Marinoscillum sp. 108: one gene and its partner. Each later gene encodes a partner of the first gene's protein in a complex. Links are inferred from orthologs where the notes say so. Each region holds a gene or a part of one and is shown in the gene's direction. Other genes may lie near its edges. The genes, in order: trxA and trxB.

Region 1 (8,869 bases):
CAAGTGACCATCTGGGGCTTCCGGTTCGCTTATATTTTGATCAAAAGTCACGTCTCATGGCGGGGATCTCGCAGGTCAATCCCTACAAAAAAGGAGAGATCATTCAGGTACATTTCGAAAAGTGGAACAAGAAAAACAGCCCCGTGATCTTCGAGCAACTTACCATTCTCCAGGGGTCCGAAACCTATACCTTTGATTACGAGTCTGTAGATTTTTCCACTCAATCAATCGTAAAAATGACATTCGGGCAACCCTGAAGCGCGCCCCTCTGAGTTTCCTACTTAATGTGCCTCCACGGCCATTCCCATTCAGGGAAGCTCCACGCGCTACTGAAAACTAATGAACATATCCACAAGTTTTCCACAGCATAGAAATACCCGACCTACATGACCCAATTGGCCGTGGGATTTTCTTATTTTGTTTTTTGTTGCAATAAGCAAACCACCACACTTCATGTACTTAATCTTTGATACGGAAACCACTGGTCTTCCCAGGAACAAAACGGCACCTCTTACCGATTTTGACAACTGGCCCAGACTGGTACAACTGGCCTGGCAGCTACACGACGCAGAGGGAAATCTAGTTTCTCAAGGTAATCATGTCGTAAAACCTGAAGGGTTCACCATTCCCTTCAATGCCCAAAAAGTACACGGTATCTCCACCGAGCGCGCACTTGAGGTGGGAGAAGACCTGAAGGGTGTACTGGACAAATTCTCTGCGGACGTTCAGCGCGCTAAGGTTTTGGTTGGACATAACATTGAGTTTGACAATAAAATCATTGGGGCAGAATACTTGCGCACAGACCAGGAAAACCTCCTGGAAGCCTACCCCAACATCGATACTTCCACTGACACAGTGGAGTTCTGTCAGCTACAGGGAGGTATTGGCGGCAGGCTCAAGCAGCCGAAGCTGATAGAGCTTTATACGAAATTATTCGGAAAACCATTCGATGATGCACACGATGCGGCCTACGATGTGGACGCCACAGCCAGGGCATTTTTTGAATGCCTTCGAAGAAAAATCATCAAAACATTTGATGATACTGACCCTTCCAAAATCACTTATGAAGCTCCCGATCTGGAAGCAGCCAATTTTTCCTGGGCTCGCGAAAAACGTACCGGACGGGCCAGCAATGAAGAAGTAGCTGTAGAAGACATTAAAGGCCCTTTTTGCCATCTGCATGTTCACTCTCAGTTTTCTGTGCTTCAGGCCACCCCCAATGTGGAGTCTATCGTGGCTAAAGCCAAAGCTTTTGACATGCCGGCGGTGGCCATTACTGACCTGGGCAACATGTTCGGAGCTTTCAAATTTGTGAGAGCGGCACTCAATGCGGGCGTTAAACCCATTGTGGGGTGTGAGTTTTTTGTGGCCGAAGAGCGATTAAAGCTTCAGTTCACCAAAGACAATCCCGATCGGCGTTTTCAGCAGGTGCTGATGGCCAAAAATAAAAAAGGCTACGAAAACCTGGTTAAGCTAAGCTCCTATGCCTACATAGAAGGGCTCTATGGACTCTACCCCAGGGTGGACAAAGAACTGATCAAAAAATACCGCGAAGGGGTGATCGCTACCAGTGGCGGGCTCTACGGCGAGATCCCCCACCTGATCCTGAACGTAGGTGAGCACCAGGCAGAAGAAGCCTTACAGTGGTGGCTGGACCTGTTCGGAGATGATTTCTATCTGGAAATCAACCGACACGGACTGGATGAGGAAAATCACCTCAATGATGTGCTCATCGGTTTTGCCAGAAAGTACAATGTAAAGATGATCGCGGCTAATGAACTCTTCTACCTTGATGAAGAGGACTCTAAGGCCCACGATGTACTTATTTGTATCAAAGAAAATGAGAAGCAGAGTACGCCCATCGGCCGTGGAAGGGGTTTCCGTCCCGGGCTAAAAAACTCAAAGTATTACTTCAAGGGCCAGGAGGAAATGAAGGCTGCATTTACTGACCTGCCTGAGGCCATTGAGAACATTGCGGAGCTCATCGGCAAAGTAGAGGAGTTCAAGCTGGAACGTGATGTGCTCCTTCCAGCTTTTGATATCCCGGAGGAATTTAAAAACCCTGAAGATGAGGTTGATGGAGGTAAACGTGGAGAAAATGCTTACCTCAGGCACCTCACCTATATTGGCGCAAAAAAACGCTACAAAGAAATCACCGAAGAGATCAAGGAAAGGCTGGATTTTGAGCTGGCCACCATCGAAAACACGGGCTATCCCGGGTACTTCCTGATTGTGCAGGATTTCACCAGCAAGGCCCGCGAAATGGGCGTGGCGGTAGGTCCCGGAAGAGGCTCTGCCGCAGGATCTGCGGTGGCCTACTGTATAGGAATCACCAATGTAGACCCCATTGCGTACGATCTCCTGTTTGAGCGTTTCCTGAATCCAGACAGGGTATCACTTCCCGATATTGATATTGACTTTGACAATGAAGGACGGGAAAAGGTTATAGACTATGTGGTGAAAAAATACGGGTTCACCCAGGTGGCTCAGATCATCACCTACGGTACCATGGCGCCAAAGTCAGCCATAAGGGATGCAGGGCGAGTCATGGAGCTACCACTGCCGGAAACAGACTCCATCGCCAAGCTGGTACCCGAAAAACCAGGGGCCAAATTCTCCAAAATCTGGGGCGAGGTACCCGAGCTCGAGCGAATGCGGAGAGGCAAAGACCTCCCCTCTCAGGTGCTGAACCAGGCGGTAATTCTGGAAGGTTCACTCAGAAACACCGGGGTACATGCCTGCGGGATTATCATCACACCAGATGATATGACCAATTTCGTACCGCTCGCCAAATCCAAGGACTCTAGCCTTCTTGTCACACAGTTTGACAACAGCGTGGTAGAATCTGCCGGAATGCTGAAAATGGACTTTTTGGGTCTGAAAACACTTTCTATTATTAAAACAGCAATAGAGAATGTAAAAAAACGGCACGGCATAGTCATCGATATAGATGAAATTCCACTCGATGATCCTAAAACCTACGAACTCTATCAAAAAGGTGAAACCAACGGAACATTCCAGTTTGAATCTCCGGGCATGCAGAAGCACCTGCGGGCGCTAAAACCCGATAAACTGGAAGACCTTATTGCCATGAACGCCCTATATCGTCCGGGACCTATGGAATACATCCCGGAGTTCATCGACCGAAAACATGGCCGCTCCAAGATTCAGTATGATGTGCCAGACATGGAGGAATACCTGGCTGAAACCTACGGAATCACAGTTTATCAGGAGCAAGTAATGCTGCTCTCGCAAAAGCTGGCCGGCTTCACCAAAGGTGAAGCTGACGTTTTGCGTAAGGCGATGGGTAAGAAGCAAAAGCAGGTGCTCGATAAGATGAAACCCCAATTTATCGGGCAAGCCAAGGAAAAAGGACACCCAGAAGACAAACTGGAGAAAATCTGGAAAGACTGGGAAGCCTTTGCAGCCTATGCCTTCAATAAATCACACAGTACCTGCTACTCTGTGGTGGCTTATCAGACCGGTTACCTCAAAGCCAACTATCCGGCTGAATACATGGCCTCTGTGCTCACGCATAACCAAAGCAACATTGAAAAAGTGAGCTTCTTCATGGAAGAATGCCGTAATCAGGGCATCAAAGTGTTGGGACCTCACGTGAATGAGTCAGGCCTCAACTTTGAAGTGAATGCCGCCGGCGAAATCCGCTTTGGACTGGGAGCCATCAAAGGTACTGGTGAATCTGCCGTGCTGGCAATTATTGAAGAACGAGATGCCAATGGCCCATTCAGTGATCTGTTTGATTTTGCCTCGAGGGTAAACCTCAGAGCTGTGAATAAAAAATCATTCGAAAGTCTGGCTAAAGCCGGAGGATTCGACTGTTTCGATGAGTTTCATAGACGACAGTACGTGGAGCCTGATGAAGAAGGGGCCAGTCTGATCGAAAAGGCCATTCGCTACGCCAATAAACTTCAGCAGGAAGAGGACAGTGCGCAGGCTTCCCTGTTTGGGGGAGGCAGTGAGTCCAATGTAGTGATGCGCCCGCGCATTGGCAAAATAGAGCCCTATGGAGAAATAGAAAAGCTCAACATAGAGCAGGAAATGGTGGGCCTCTACATCTCGGGGCACCCATTGGATCAGTACAAGTTTGAGATGAAATACTTCACCAACACCAAACTCAGCGACCTGGTGGACCTGGAGAAGCTTCAGGGTAAAGAGATCAAATTAGGGGGTATGATCACTGAAGTGGCACATCTCACCACCAAAAAAGGGAAGCCCTATGGGCGCTTCAAAATCACTGGCTACTCAGACAGCCATGAGTTTTTTCTATTCTCGCCCAGCTACCTGGATTTCAAGGCATACCTGGAGAAGGGTTGGTTCATCTACATGACGGGAATTGTGCAAAACAGATGGAGCGGCACCGATCTGGAGTTTAAAATCACCAGCATGGAGCCACTCAGCGATATTCGTGAGCGCATGGCCAAAGGGATAGAACTGCAAATGCGGTTATCCGATGTGAGTCCGGCACTCATCGGAGAGCTGGAGCGCTATGGCCAGAAATATCCCGGAAACAACGTATTCAAGCTCAATATCATGGGTGCTTTTGAGGAGCGAATGATCAATCTGGAGATGATGAGCAGGAAAATATCTGTGGACATCAATGACGACCTCATCAAGGAGCTGGACAGGCTGGAAGACATCAGCTACCGGGTGCTGACCAGCTGATCTTTATCCCTATTGTCCGAGAGACAACAAATGAATACTTAAATAAAAAGTGGATCAACAAAAAGCATATCTTTGCCGTTATCAACTTGAATTATAATTATTAACTGATATAAAAATGGCACATCCATTAGAATTAACTGATCAAAATTTCGAAGAAATAATCAATACCGATAAACCCGTACTTGTGGATTTCTGGGCGGAATGGTGCGGACCTTGTAAAATGATCGCCCCTGTAGTGGAAGAGTTGGCTGCTGACTATGAAGGCAAAGCTGTGATTGGCAAAGTAGACGTGGACTCAAACCCTGAGATTTCTGCAAAGTTTGGCATTCGCTCTATCCCTACCCTTTTGGTATTCAAGAACGGTGAGATCGTGGACAAGCAAATCGGAGCGGTTCCGAAAACTGCACTGAGCGAAAAGCTGGATAAGCAACTGGCTTAATTCCACTTTATAGAAAAGCTTCAAAAAACCGGCCTGGGCCGGTTTTTTTATGTCCTCAATTCCTTCAAAAATAATAGTTGAGAGTGAAAAGTTGGTCAAAAGATATCTTGTTGGCCCATCTCAGATTGAGTCGACTACCTCGCTCTTCCCCCTCTGATATCTCTCCATTTTGCTGATCCTCTTCCCTCCTTTTTCCCTGACTGGCACTCATGACCACCTGAGCCAGATTGGTCTCTATAGAGAGCTGATCAAAAATGAAATAATACAGCCCCATCTTCATATCCATGTGAATGGCATTGGTCCGGATTTCATTCCTCCCCCTAGCATAGGATTCTCCTCCCAGGGTATCATAATGATGGTAAGAGTTCTTCTGAATTGTCCTCAAATAGCCCATTCCAGGCTGCACATAGGCACCAAAATCACCATGGATAGGAAAATAATATTTCAGGAAGGTTCCAAAACCAAAGCTCACGCTACTGCTATTGTTTTCATAATTTCGGTTATAATATTGGCTTTGCTGACTATGATTGGCTGATCCAAGCTCCATATCAATACCCACCATCACATAATCCTTGAAAAAGCGGGCATAGTAGGGTGAAATGAAGAAGTTGCTGGATTGATTTGAATATTCATCACCATAGAAGGATCCTATCACGTTTTCAGGATTATTACTTTCCGTTTCTGAAAAGTTGATAGAGATTCCTCCTCCCAAAATTCGGTTTCCCATTTCAAGGGAGCTTTGAGAATAAGTGAGGGCACATGAAAAAACAAGAACAAACGCAGCAGTATTTTTTTTGGCTCGAAAAGGGCTCATATACGGGTTTTTAGGAGGTGAAAAAACCTAACTCCCGCAAAGAGCATACCAGACCGTTACCTAAATTATTAAAAAAAGTTAATCACGAAATTGCTCGCCCGATTTCTTCTCCATTAATCTCACCAAAAAACCTGCGTCCGATACATGTTCAAGGATCACTTTGATCAGGAAGGTCAGTGGAACAGACAGCAACATGCCTGCTGTTCCCCACATAAAGGCCCAAAAAACCAGGCTAAATAAAATAGTCACAGTATTGATGGAGAGTGAGTCTCCCGTCATTTTGGGCTCTACGATGCTGCCCATAACGATTTGTACGCCTTCCAGCGCTAAAAACAGAAAGAACACCTCGGAAATACTGGTGGCCGTCAGTCCCCCAATAATCAACGGGGGCACGATGGCAATGAGGGATCCCACATAAGGAATATAGTTGAGCACAAAACCTAAAATACCCCAGAGTAAAGCATACTGTATACCAAAAGCCCAGCTAATAAGCCCTATACCCAGGCCTGTCATCAGGCTCACCACGGTTTTCACTTTGATATAAATACTAATCGAATCTTTGACTCTCCGAAAAGTATCCGATGCGGAAGATTCCTCTCCTGCTCCATTTTTGCCCATGATATAGTTAATCACCTTTTCGTATTGGGCAATGGCTCCCAGTAGCCCCGCGAAATAAAGAATGGTCATGAGAAGCTCCGTTGCAAACCCACTCAGCGTATTGAGAAAAGATCCTGAAAGTGATAATACCTGATCTGTAGGTACTACTCTGGAGAGGTATTCTTTTAGTTCGTCTTCCTTCAGCTCACTGCCCATGAGAGAGGTCACCCGATCAATCATAGGTTTAAGTTCGGCGGTCACTCCTGCCAGGATATCATCCCTATTGCTGACAAATGCGCTCACCGCATTGTAAAACAGAAATCCGATGAGTAAAAAAGCAATTACTGAAAAAATGGTAGTCAAAACCACGCTCACATTCAGTGAAAACTTTCGCTTGAAAAGACTCACCAGCGGCTGCAGCAGAATGGCAAAAAACAATGCAAATGCCAGTGGCACAAATAGATTACTCAACATTTTGAGCAAATAAAGAATTACAATGGCCAAAAAAACCACTAAAATATTCTTGATCACACGGAGTGATCGGGCCATATCATCAGTTTGTTCCTTCATGGGGTAAACATTTGTGGGTGTTCGTCTTCGAAAGGTGTAAGTGCTTGCAAATATCTGGCAAAAGAAAGGATACTTGCTTCATCAAAGTGATTTCCTATCAAAGTAATTGTTCCCGAACTTCCAGCTTCATAAGATCCATTAGGCAGCACTACACACGGATGCCCCGTCAGGTTGGTCATCAGGAGCTGATCACCGCCAAAACTCGGAGCAATCAGCACATCGATATCGGCCATCATCTCATTGAATTGCTGAACCAGTAAATAGCGTAATCTATTGGCTTGTATGTACTCTACGGCAGGGATGAACCGGGCACTCCTAAAGACATTTGGCCAGGCATTGATGATCTGCCGGGTAAGTTCATCATCCTGATTGCTCCGGGTAAGCTCATCGAAAGCCGCGGCAGCCTCTGCCGAGAGGATGAATCCGAGGGCGCTTGTGGGGATCTCTGTAGGTAGCTCCTTTTCGATCATTTTCAGTCCCTGATTCCTGAGCAGAGCCAATGTAGTACTATCATTACTTTTGTTGTAATCGGAGGCTTCAAAAAGCCCTTTCAAATAGCCCACTCTAAGGTTTTTTACCTTGTACACATCATACTCATAATTGAATGGGTAGTCCTTTAGCACTTCCAGGTCCTTGCCATCTGATCCCCTGATGGCATCAAAAACCAGGGCCAGATCCGTAGCATCCCTGCACATGGGCCCGAGCTTATCCATGCTCCAGCTCAGTGCCATCGCACCATATTTGCTCACCCGACCAAAGGTTGGTCGCAATCCCATGATCCCACATCTGTTGGATGGTGACACGATAGATCCCCACGTTTCACTGCCGATGGCAAAAGGCACCAGACCGGCAGCCACGGCAGAAGCCGGACCAGCGGATGAGCCACTACTGCCCTGCTCCAGATTCCATGGATTTTTGGTGACACCACCATACCACACATCTCCCCAGGCCAATGCGCCCAGAGTGAGCTTGGCTACCAGCACCGCGCCAGCTGCTTCCAACTTCTCCACCACTGTGGCAGTATAGTTGATTTCCTGATCTTTAAAAGGCATAGCTCCCCAAGTGGTTTTATACCCTTTTACCGCCAATAAATCCTTCACTCCATAGGGAATGCCGTGCAATGGGCCTCTGTACCTTCCTGCTGCTATTTCCTCGTCTGCCTTTTTGGCCTGCTCCATGGCGAGTTCTTCAGTCAACGACACCACACACTGCAGGGTATCCCCAAATCGCTTCAATCTGCTCAGATACATCTTCGTCAGCTCCAGTGAGGTTACTTTTCTTGTTTGCAGTAGCACTGAAAGTTCGGCCACCGAGTAGAACGCCAACTCCTCTATTTTGGCGGGCATCTCCACTTGGCCAGGTTGCTGAAAATCCACCTCCAACTGTTCAGATGAAATATAATCGAGGTTTACAGGGGGCACGAACACCAGCGAATATGGGAGGTCGTTGGGTAGAGGTTGCATGCGAATTTTTCGAAAATCCGAAAGGTTATCCTCCAACCCTCCACGCAGTGAATCCACTTCCTCCTGAGTAAAATCCAGCCCAAAGAGCTTCATGGCCTGAAAAATGGAATCCTGCTGACCCTGTACAACCAATACACTCAGGCAGGTTATGACAGTGAAAATAAGTTTTCTCATGACTTTGATAATTTGAAGGGTTTCAAGAGCAGACATACTCCAAAATAAGGAGCTATTTGCTCTTTCACATGATCAGGAAGAAAGGTAAGACAGGAAATCCATTTTTCGCCCGTGGCGAATGAAGAAAGT
Region 2 (8,900 bases), on another replicon or contig:
CACACATCGTCAGCTTGGACTCACCCACTGAATAGGTTCCCACTTCCGACATCAGGATGCCATCTTCAATGAACTCTTTGATATAGTTCATACCAGTGGAGTCGCTGGAGAAGATATACTTGGTGCAGTTGTCATCAGTGCATTCATACGACTGGAGTCCATTGAGTTCAGCGTCATCACAGTTAGACTGAGACGTGGCATTGAGCAGCCATGTGCCCACTATGTTGGTCTTATTTTCTTTTTGAATATCTTCCTTTTCACATCCCAGAACAAAACATAGTAGGAGTAACAAAATGATCAGGTTTGACTGTATAGCTTTCATTGCGATTCTTTTGAGTAAAGTTATCCACTTTTGATCACACCTGAAAAGGAGATTTGATGGGGCATCGAAACGCTTCAGTTAAGTTCGTTTAAAGCACTGAAAGCACTGTGATAAGGGTACAGTTGCCTGCTGGAGATTATGTTAGGTGGGTAGCATGATTGAGGATAGAAATTACCCCACGTGTCGTGTTGCTCGGATAAAGATAAAAAGCTATATTACTGATCATCAGTATATAGCTTTTATCGTGATTCTGTATGTGAAAATAGAGTAGCGAGGGGGGGAATCGAACCCCCGACCTCCGGGTTATGAATCCGACGCTCTAACCATCTGAGCTACCTCGCCGTTGGAAAAGGAGTGCAAATGTAAAAAGTTTTCTTTTTTATCATAGCATATTGCTGATTTCAATTTTTTTTTTACCTTATCCAAAAATTAATCATCCATGCCGAAAGAAAAATTTGTTGGCGAGTACCCGATTAACGCATCCAAAAAAATGCTCTATCCTTACTTCAGCACGGCTTCTGGTCTGGCGCAGTGGTTTGCAGATGATGTGAATATTGATGAGGATAAAATCTATACTTTTTTGTGGGATGGAGATGAAAACAAAGCGAAGATGGTCTCCAGCAGAACCAACTCTCATGTACGCTTTGAATTTATAGAAGAGGATGGGGATGAAGATGACCCCACTTATGTTGAATTCAAACTCGATATGAATGAGCTGACACAGGAAGTGTTCATTCGGGTGACAGACTACAGCGATATAGATCAGGAAGAAGTGAATGATCTATATGAGAGCCTCATCAATGACCTCAAGGAAATTGTTGGAGGGTAACTATCTATCCAGACCATGCGTATGCCCTTTGAGTTTTCTTAAGCATATTTGCGGGGTTTTATGCGCAGGCTAGATACATTAATCATTAAATCATTTGTAGGTCCTTTTATCCTCACTACTGTGGTGGCCACATTCGTGCTGCTCATCCAGTACATGATGAAGTACTTCGATGATTTTGTTGGTAAAGACCTGGGTGCAGAGGTCTTTGCAGAGCTGCTTTTCTACTTTAGCCTGAATATGCTTCAGGTGGCCCTTCCATTGGGAGTACTGGTGTCTTCGCTCATGACCTTCGGAAACCTTGGCGAAAATTTTGAACTCACAGCGATCAAGAGTGCCGGGATTTCACTGGTGAGAGCCCTTCGGCCGATTTTCTTTTTCGTCATTGTACTCACCTTCGCCGCATTCGAGTTCAATAACTACATAGTGCCTGCTGCTAACCTCAAGGCCTACAGCCTACTCTACGACATCAAGCACAAGAAGCCTGCTTTGGACATCAAAGAAGGTGTTTTTTACAACGGCATACCCGATTACAGCATCAAGGCACAGGAGAAGTTTCCGGATAACAAGACCATGAAGAATGTGCTCATCTATGATCACACCAGTGGGATCGGAAACAATCGGGTAATTCTGGCAGATTCCAGCAAGATGTTCATGATTTACAATGATAAATACCTGAAGTTGGAGCTTTATAATGGAAATTATTATAGCGAGGAGCCTAAGGCCCGGGAACCTGTCGATCAGTTTTACCGCACCAATTTCGCACGTATGGACATGGTGTTCAACTTGTCTTCATTTGATCTGAAACGAACCAAGGAAGAGCTTTTTCAGAACAACCGGCAAATGAAGAACATTGCCGAACTCACAGAAGATATGGATTCGCTGGCCTACTCTATCTATGAGGCCAAGCATGGTTTTTTTGCTAATGCCAAGGGTTTTTTCTCTTACCACCTGGATTCATTAGAGATTAACATGGAAAAGGTAGCCAAAAAGAGTAAGGCTCAGCAGGTCATGGAAGAGTCGGTAAGGAGCCCGATGGAAGATGATAAAGCCGATGATGAATCTGTTGTGGAGTCACCAGAAGCTGAGCCGGATAGTATGAAAGCAGCTATGCTAGCCTATGTGGAGAGGAATCATCCAAAAGAGATGACCGAGGATTCCTTGCCCAAGCCTAAGGTTAAGCGACCGATGATCAAAGAGGGTATGGGCGCTAAGCCTGTCAAGACACTGGAGAAGCCGGATGGCGGATTGATTGCAGCCAATACCGGCATCCAGAGGAAGCAGCCTCGTCCGGATGGTTCTGGCTCCATTACCCAAAAGGAGCAAGTCCTGCTGGATACCCTTGGTTGGGACTATCTGAATGCTAAGGTGGAGGGTAAGAGTGCGGATGTATTGCAAACAGCCAGAAATCAGGCTCAGAATGTGAAGATCAACCTGTCCTCTGTGGCATCCCGGGTGGACAACCTGAGTCGTGACTACAGAAAATTTGTAATAGAAAAATACAAGAAATACAGTCAGGCATTTGCCTGTGTGGTGATGTTTTTGATAGGAGCGCCATTGGGATCTATTATTAAGAAAGGGGGGCTTGGTGTACCGGTCATTGTGTCCATTATCTTTTTCCTGATTTATTACATCATAGGCATTATCTGTGAAAAATCTGCCAAAGAAGGGGTGATGGACCCGGTTTTGGCGGTTTGGGTGGCGGATTTGGCTCTCCTGCCGGTAGGTTTGTTCTTTTTACGACAAGCCAGAGTAGATGCCAAGCTTTTTGATACAGATTTTTATCTGGTATGGTTTGACCAATTAAAACAGCGGCTCAAGAAAAGTTAAGCAGTAATTATTGCTTTTCAGCCTAAAGCCCCCTAGATTTGCGCTTTGATTTAAGGAGACAAACAAGAGAACAACAAATAATGTATTTAACGAAGGAAAAGAAGGAAGAATTCTTCACTAAACACGGAAAAGGTACAGAGGACACTGGTTCTTCTGAAGGTCAGATCGCACTTTTCACCTTCCGTATCAACCACCTCACCGAGCATCTAAAGCAAAACAAGCAAGACCACTCTACCCGATTGGGATTGATGAAACTAGTCGGTAAGAGAAGGAGATTGCTGGATTACCTTTACAAAAAGGATATCGAGCGATACAGAAGCATTATCGCGGAGTTGAAAATCCGAAAGTAATTATAAGACACTATTTAAGGGGGAATTCAACTCAGGATTCCCTTTTTTTATCTTCGGCGCCTGAAAGAAAACAGTAAAAAGATGGGGCTCCAGGATATCATTATTAACAACATTCAAATATGAAGCCTCAATACACGGTTAAAAAATTTGCGTTGGCAGATGGCAGAGAGATCTCCATCGAAACAGGCCGCCTGGCCAAACAAGCTGACGGTTCAGTAGTGGTGAGAATGGGTGATGCCATGATCCTCGCCACAGTAGTATCCAAAAAAGAAGCGGGAGAGGGCGTTGACTTCCTTCCGTTATCAGTTGATTATCAGGAAAAATTTGCAGCAGCAGGAAAGATCCCTGGGGGGTTTTTGAAGCGTGAAAGCAGACTCTCTGATTACGAGGTGTTGATTTGTCGTTTGGTGGACAGAGCGTTAAGACCTCTTTTCCCATCTACCTATCACGCAGACACTCAGGTAATGCTCTCATTGATCTCCGCAGATCCGGAGGTAATGCCGGATGCACTGGCAGCCTTGGCAGCCTCAGCCGCACTTGCGGTATCAGATATTCCATTCGATGGTCCTATCTCAGAAGCACGGGTGATTAAGCTCGGTGATGAATTTCTAGTGAATCCAACACCAGCACAGATGGCTGAAGCTTCTCTCGACCTCATTGTGGCGGGTTCTGCAGATAACATCATGATGGTGGAAGGCGAGTCTAAAGAGGTGAGCGAAGAGGATATGCTCGAAGGGATCAAGGTGGCACATGAAGCCATTAAGATTCAGTGTCAGGCACAAGTAGAGCTTGCAGCTGAAGTGGGAGCTACCGTGAAGCGTGAGTTTGATCATGAGCCTTCAGATGCTGAGTTGGAAGCCAAGATCAGAGCACATTGCTATGATGCTTGCTACGAAATCGCTAAGAAAGGTTCTGCCAACAAAACAGAAAGATCAGAAGGGTTTGATGCGATTAAAGAGTCGTTCCTGGCCACCTATACTGAAGAAGAAAGAGAAGAGCTTAACAGCTTTCTGGTAAAAAAATATTTCCACGACGTGCAGAAAGACGCAGTAAGAAACTGCGTACTAGATACTAAAAAGCGTCTGGATGGAAGAGATCTGGATCAGATCAGACCGATTTGGAGTGAAGTGGACTGTCTCCCTTCTGCGCACGGATCGGCTATCTTCACCAGAGGTGAAACACAATCATTGACCACCGTGACGCTCGGTTCCAAAATGGATGAGCAGATGATCGACGGTGCCATGATCTCTGGTTACAACAAATTTATTCTTCATTACAATTTCCCAGGTTTTTCTACGGGTGAAGTAAGACCCAACAGAGGACCGGGTAGAAGAGAAGTAGGTCACGGTAACCTTGCCATGAGGGCATTGAAACCGATGATTCCTACAGAAGACAATCCTTATACCATTCGTATTGTTTCAGACATTCTGGAGTCAAACGGATCATCGTCTATGGCTACCGTTTGTGCGGGAGCATTGGCCTTGATGGACGCCGGTATTAAGATCAAGAGCCCTGTTTCAGGTATCGCCATGGGAATGATCTCTGATAGCGCTACAGGAAGGTATGCAGTACTTTCTGATATTCTTGGAGACGAAGATCACCTTGGTGACATGGACTTCAAAGTGACCGGAACAGAAAAAGGAATCACAGCTTGTCAGATGGACATCAAGATTGACGGATTGTCATATGATGTGTTGAAAGAAGCACTTTCTCAGGCCAACAGAGGTCGTCTTCATATTCTGAACGAAATGAAGAAAACCATTTCTGAGCCTAGAGCCGAAATGAAAGAAAACGCACCGCGTCTGGTACAGTTGGTGATCGAGCGCGATATGATCGGTGCAGTGATCGGACCTGGCGGAAAGATTATTCAGGAAATCCAGAGAGAATCTGGTGCTACTGTAAATATTGAAGAAACTGACAAGGGAGGCCTTGTGAGTGTATTCGCTGCAGACAAAGGAGCCTTGGACAACGCTCTGTCACGCATCAAGGCCATCGTACAGGTGCCTGAAGTGGGAGAGATCTATGAAGGTAAAGTAAAAGCCATCATGCCATTTGGTGCTTTCGTTGAGGTATTGCCTGGCAAAGACGGCTTGCTACATATTTCAGAGATCAAGTGGGATCGGGTAGATAATGTAGAGGACGTTCTGGAAGTAGGTGAAGAGATCAAAGTGAAACTCATCGAGATCGACAAGAAAACCGGTAAATATCGGTTGTCAAGAAAAGTTTTACTACCTAAGCCGGAAAGAAAAGAGAAAGCTGATTAAATTTAGTGGTGATAATACTGGCTGCACATCTTGTGCAGCTTAATTAACACCGCCAAATGAGACAACTGAAAATTAGCAAGCAAATTACGAATCGGGAGAGTCAATCTCTCGATAAGTATTTGCAGGAAATCGGAAGAGTAGAGTTAATCACCGCCGATGAGGAAGTAATACTAGCCAAGAAAATAAAAGAAGGCGACCAGCTGGCGCTGGAGAGGCTTACCAAAGCCAATCTACGTTTTGTTGTGTCTGTGGCTAAGCAATATCAAAATCAAGGACTTACACTGGGGGATTTGATCAATGAGGGAAACCTCGGTCTGATCAAAGCTGCTCAGCGCTTCGATGAGACCAGAGGCTTTAAGTTCATCTCCTATGCCGTTTGGTGGATCAGACAATCCATTTTGCAAGCCCTTGCTGAGCAGTCCAGGATCGTCAGGCTACCACTCAATAGGGTAGGTTCACTCAATAAAATCTCCAAGACCTTTTCATTTCTGGAACAAAAGTTTGAAAGAGAACCTTCAGCTGACGAAATGGCAGAAGTGTTGGAGATGACAGAAGGTGAAGTGCTGGACACCATGAAAATTTCCGGAAGGCACATTTCTATGGATGCGCCCTTTGCCAATGGTGAAGAGAGCAGTTTACTGGATGTGCTGGAGGATGTGGGCGAGGATACTCCCGACAGTAGCTTACTGACCGATTCATTGAGAAGAGAAATACAGCGGGCTTTATCCACCCTTACTCAGCGTGAGGCGGATGTGGTGGCTTTTTACTTTGGACTCAATGAACAGCATGCGCTTACCCTGGAGGAAATCGGGGAGAGGTTTAACCTCACCCGGGAGCGTGTGAGACAGATTAAAGAAAAAGCAATAAGAAGATTACGTCACGCTTCGAGAAGTAGGTCATTGAAAACTTTTCTTGGATAGTAGCCAAAATGACATTTCGTTACATTATGGCGTTTTCTTTGTTACAATAACTTTGCATCGTCGTTGTAATAGAAAATTGAAACATATTCGTAAAAATGACTAAAGAAAGAGTAAAAGTATTGATCATAGGTTCCGGTCCTGCAGGTTTTACAGCTGCGATTTATGCAGCACGTGCGGGTATGAAGCCCGTGCTTTACCAGGGCGGTCAACCTGGCGGTCAACTGACCATCACCACTGACGTGGAAAACTACCCTGGATATCCTGAGGGAATCATGGGGCCACAGATGATGGTGGATTTTCAAAAGCAAGCCGAACGCTTTGGGACAGACATCCGCAGCGGCATGATCACGGCGGTGGACTTTTCAGGATGGCCACACAGTGTTACCGTGGATAACAAGACAGAGATCGAAGCGGAGGCAGTGATCATTTCTACCGGAGCATCTGCCAAGTGGTTGGGACTGGAGAGTGAGCAGCGATTGAATGGAAGAGGTGTTTCTGCCTGTGCGGTATGTGATGGATTCTTTTTTAGAGGTCAGGATGTAGCCATCGTGGGTGGTGGGGATACTGCCGCTGAGGAAGCTACTTACCTGTCGAAGCTGGTAAATAAGGTATACATGCTGGTGAGAAGAGATGAGATGCGCGCCAGTAAAATCATGCAGCAACGTGTGCTGAACGCGCCAAACATAGAAGTGCTCTGGAACTCTGAAACCGATGAGGTTTTGGGAGAAGAAGAAGTAACAGGCCTGCGTATCAAGGACACTGTGACAGGAGAGAAAAGAGAGATTGAGGTACAAGGCTTCTTCGTGGCCATTGGTCACAAACCTAATACAGATGTTTTCAAAGAATTTCTGGACATGGATAGTGCAGGGTATATTAAAACCATCCCGGGTACGTCCAAGACTAATATTCCTGGAGTATTTGCCACAGGTGATGCCCAGGACAAGATTTACAGACAGGCAGTGACTGCAGCTGGTAGCGGATGTATGGGCGCATTGGATGCAGAGAAGTTTATCGCTGAGAAAGAGGTAGAGCTTCAGGAAGCGGCATTGTAATTTTTTAAGATAGAATTAACCATATGGTCCCGACTATGTCGGGACTTTTTTTGTTATGAAGATAAATATACTAGCCTTTGCTGCTCATCCTGATGATGTGGAACTGTGCTGCGCCGGCACACTTATCGTTCATCAGATGCGGGGCTTTACTACCGGCATTATAGACCTTACCCAGGGAGAAATGGGCACCAGAGGTACTGCCGAGCAGCGACTTCAAGAGGCCAAAAGAGCAGGTGAAATCATGAAAGTCTCTGTACGCGAGAATCTTGGATTTGCAGACTCTTTCTTCACCAACGATACTGAGCATCAGCTGAAGATCGTTCAGAAAATCAGAGAATTTCAACCGGATATCGTGCTGACCAACGCGCTCTATGACCGCCACCCGGATCACGGACGCGCAGCGACCATGGTAGAAGAGGCCTGTTTCAAAGCGGGATTGAAGAAGGTAGAAACCCTGGATGCGGAAGGAAACCCACAGAAGGCCTGGAGGCCAAAGAAGACCTATTTTTGTGTACAGAGCGTCTCCTTGACACCCGATTTTCTGGTGGATATTTCGGATGCGCAAGAACTCAAAATGGAGGCAGTTCGGGCCTATAAGTCGCAGTTTTTTGACCCTAATAGTCAGGAACCCCAGACCTACATTTCAAAACCAGAGTTTATGCAGATGATCGAAGCGAGAGCTTTGGAATATGGTCACCGCATAGGTGTGAAATATGCAGAGGGCTTTATGACGAAACAGTCCCTTGGAGTGAAAGACCTCTATCACCTGATGTAAAAGGTATTTGCCCTGTCATACTCACGCATTCTCAGGAGCTGGGCCAGCTGATCTTTTTCTGCTAGCAGAAGCTCAGGAAGCTGTAACGAGAGCCACTGCATAGCAGAATGCAAGGGGACACTGGCGTAAAAGTGATCTCGGGCAAAGTGGACATACTTAAGGACTCTGAAGGCATCCCACCATTGATAATACCTATCCAGAAAGTTGCTGTAGCTGCCAGACTGATCAAGGATTTGGTATAATGCTTCTTCGAAATTGTTTTCAAGATAGAAAGCCCTTAGGCAGGGAGAAACCTCTGAAATATCGAATATTCGTGTGATGTAAAGGTCTTTTAGATCCTTGTTTATAGGTCTAAGCTGTTCAAATATATCGGGGTGATAGACGGAGTAGTCATCGGCTTCATCTTCCAGGTATTTACCAATGACATGTCCGGTGCCAAAGGGCACCCGATCAGATACCCTGTCAGAGGGGTAGATCGTGGTTTGGTTGATTTCGCCAATTCCTTTGAGGGGAATGGTCTTATGGATAAAATAGAAGTCTTCACCGGCCTTTCGGGTGTTC

Evidence for each region.
Region 2: the proteins of trxA (region 1) and trxB are in contact, whole or in part, in a crystal structure (PDB 1F6M), measured with the Escherichia coli proteins. The link is inferred for Marinoscillum sp. 108 from one-to-one orthologs.

Annotation. Positions count from the first base shown.
Region 1 is NZ_LR734808.1:1,784,553-1,793,421, forward strand. Bases 3,679-6,460 are described here. They hold trxA (thioredoxin), read left to right. Parts: upstream 3,679-4,798; coding sequence 4,799-5,122; downstream 5,123-6,460. Other genes in these bases: dnaE (DNA polymerase III subunit alpha), read left to right, coding at 3,679-4,683; GV030_RS07395 (hypothetical protein), read right to left, coding at 5,187-5,849; GV030_RS07400 (AI-2E family transporter), read right to left, coding at 6,015-6,460. Outside these bases: GV030_RS07380 (hypothetical protein), read left to right, coding at 1-257; more of dnaE, read left to right, coding at 454-3,678; more of GV030_RS07400, read right to left, coding at 6,461-7,103; GV030_RS07405 (amidase), read right to left, coding at 7,100-8,740. UniProt on the Escherichia coli protein: Participates in various redox reactions through the reversible oxidation of its active center dithiol to a disulfide and catalyzes dithiol-disulfide exchange reactions.
Region 2 is NZ_LR734815.1:95,475-104,374, reverse strand. Bases 5,773-8,585 are described here. They hold trxB (thioredoxin-disulfide reductase), read left to right. Parts: upstream 5,773-6,607; coding sequence 6,608-7,564; downstream 7,565-8,585. Other genes in these bases: GV030_RS16835 (glycosyltransferase family 2 protein), read right to left, coding at 8,327-8,585; bshB1 (bacillithiol biosynthesis deacetylase BshB1), read left to right, coding at 7,620-8,339; GV030_RS16850 (RNA polymerase sigma factor RpoD/SigA), read left to right, coding at 5,773-6,512. Outside these bases: GV030_RS16880 (hypothetical protein), read right to left, coding at 1-322; GV030_RS16870 (START-like domain-containing protein), read left to right, coding at 762-1,151; GV030_RS16865 (LptF/LptG family permease), read left to right, coding at 1,212-2,978; rpsO (30S ribosomal protein S15), read left to right, coding at 3,059-3,328; pnp (polyribonucleotide nucleotidyltransferase), read left to right, coding at 3,448-5,592; more of GV030_RS16850, read left to right, coding at 5,649-5,772; more of GV030_RS16835, read right to left, coding at 8,586-8,900.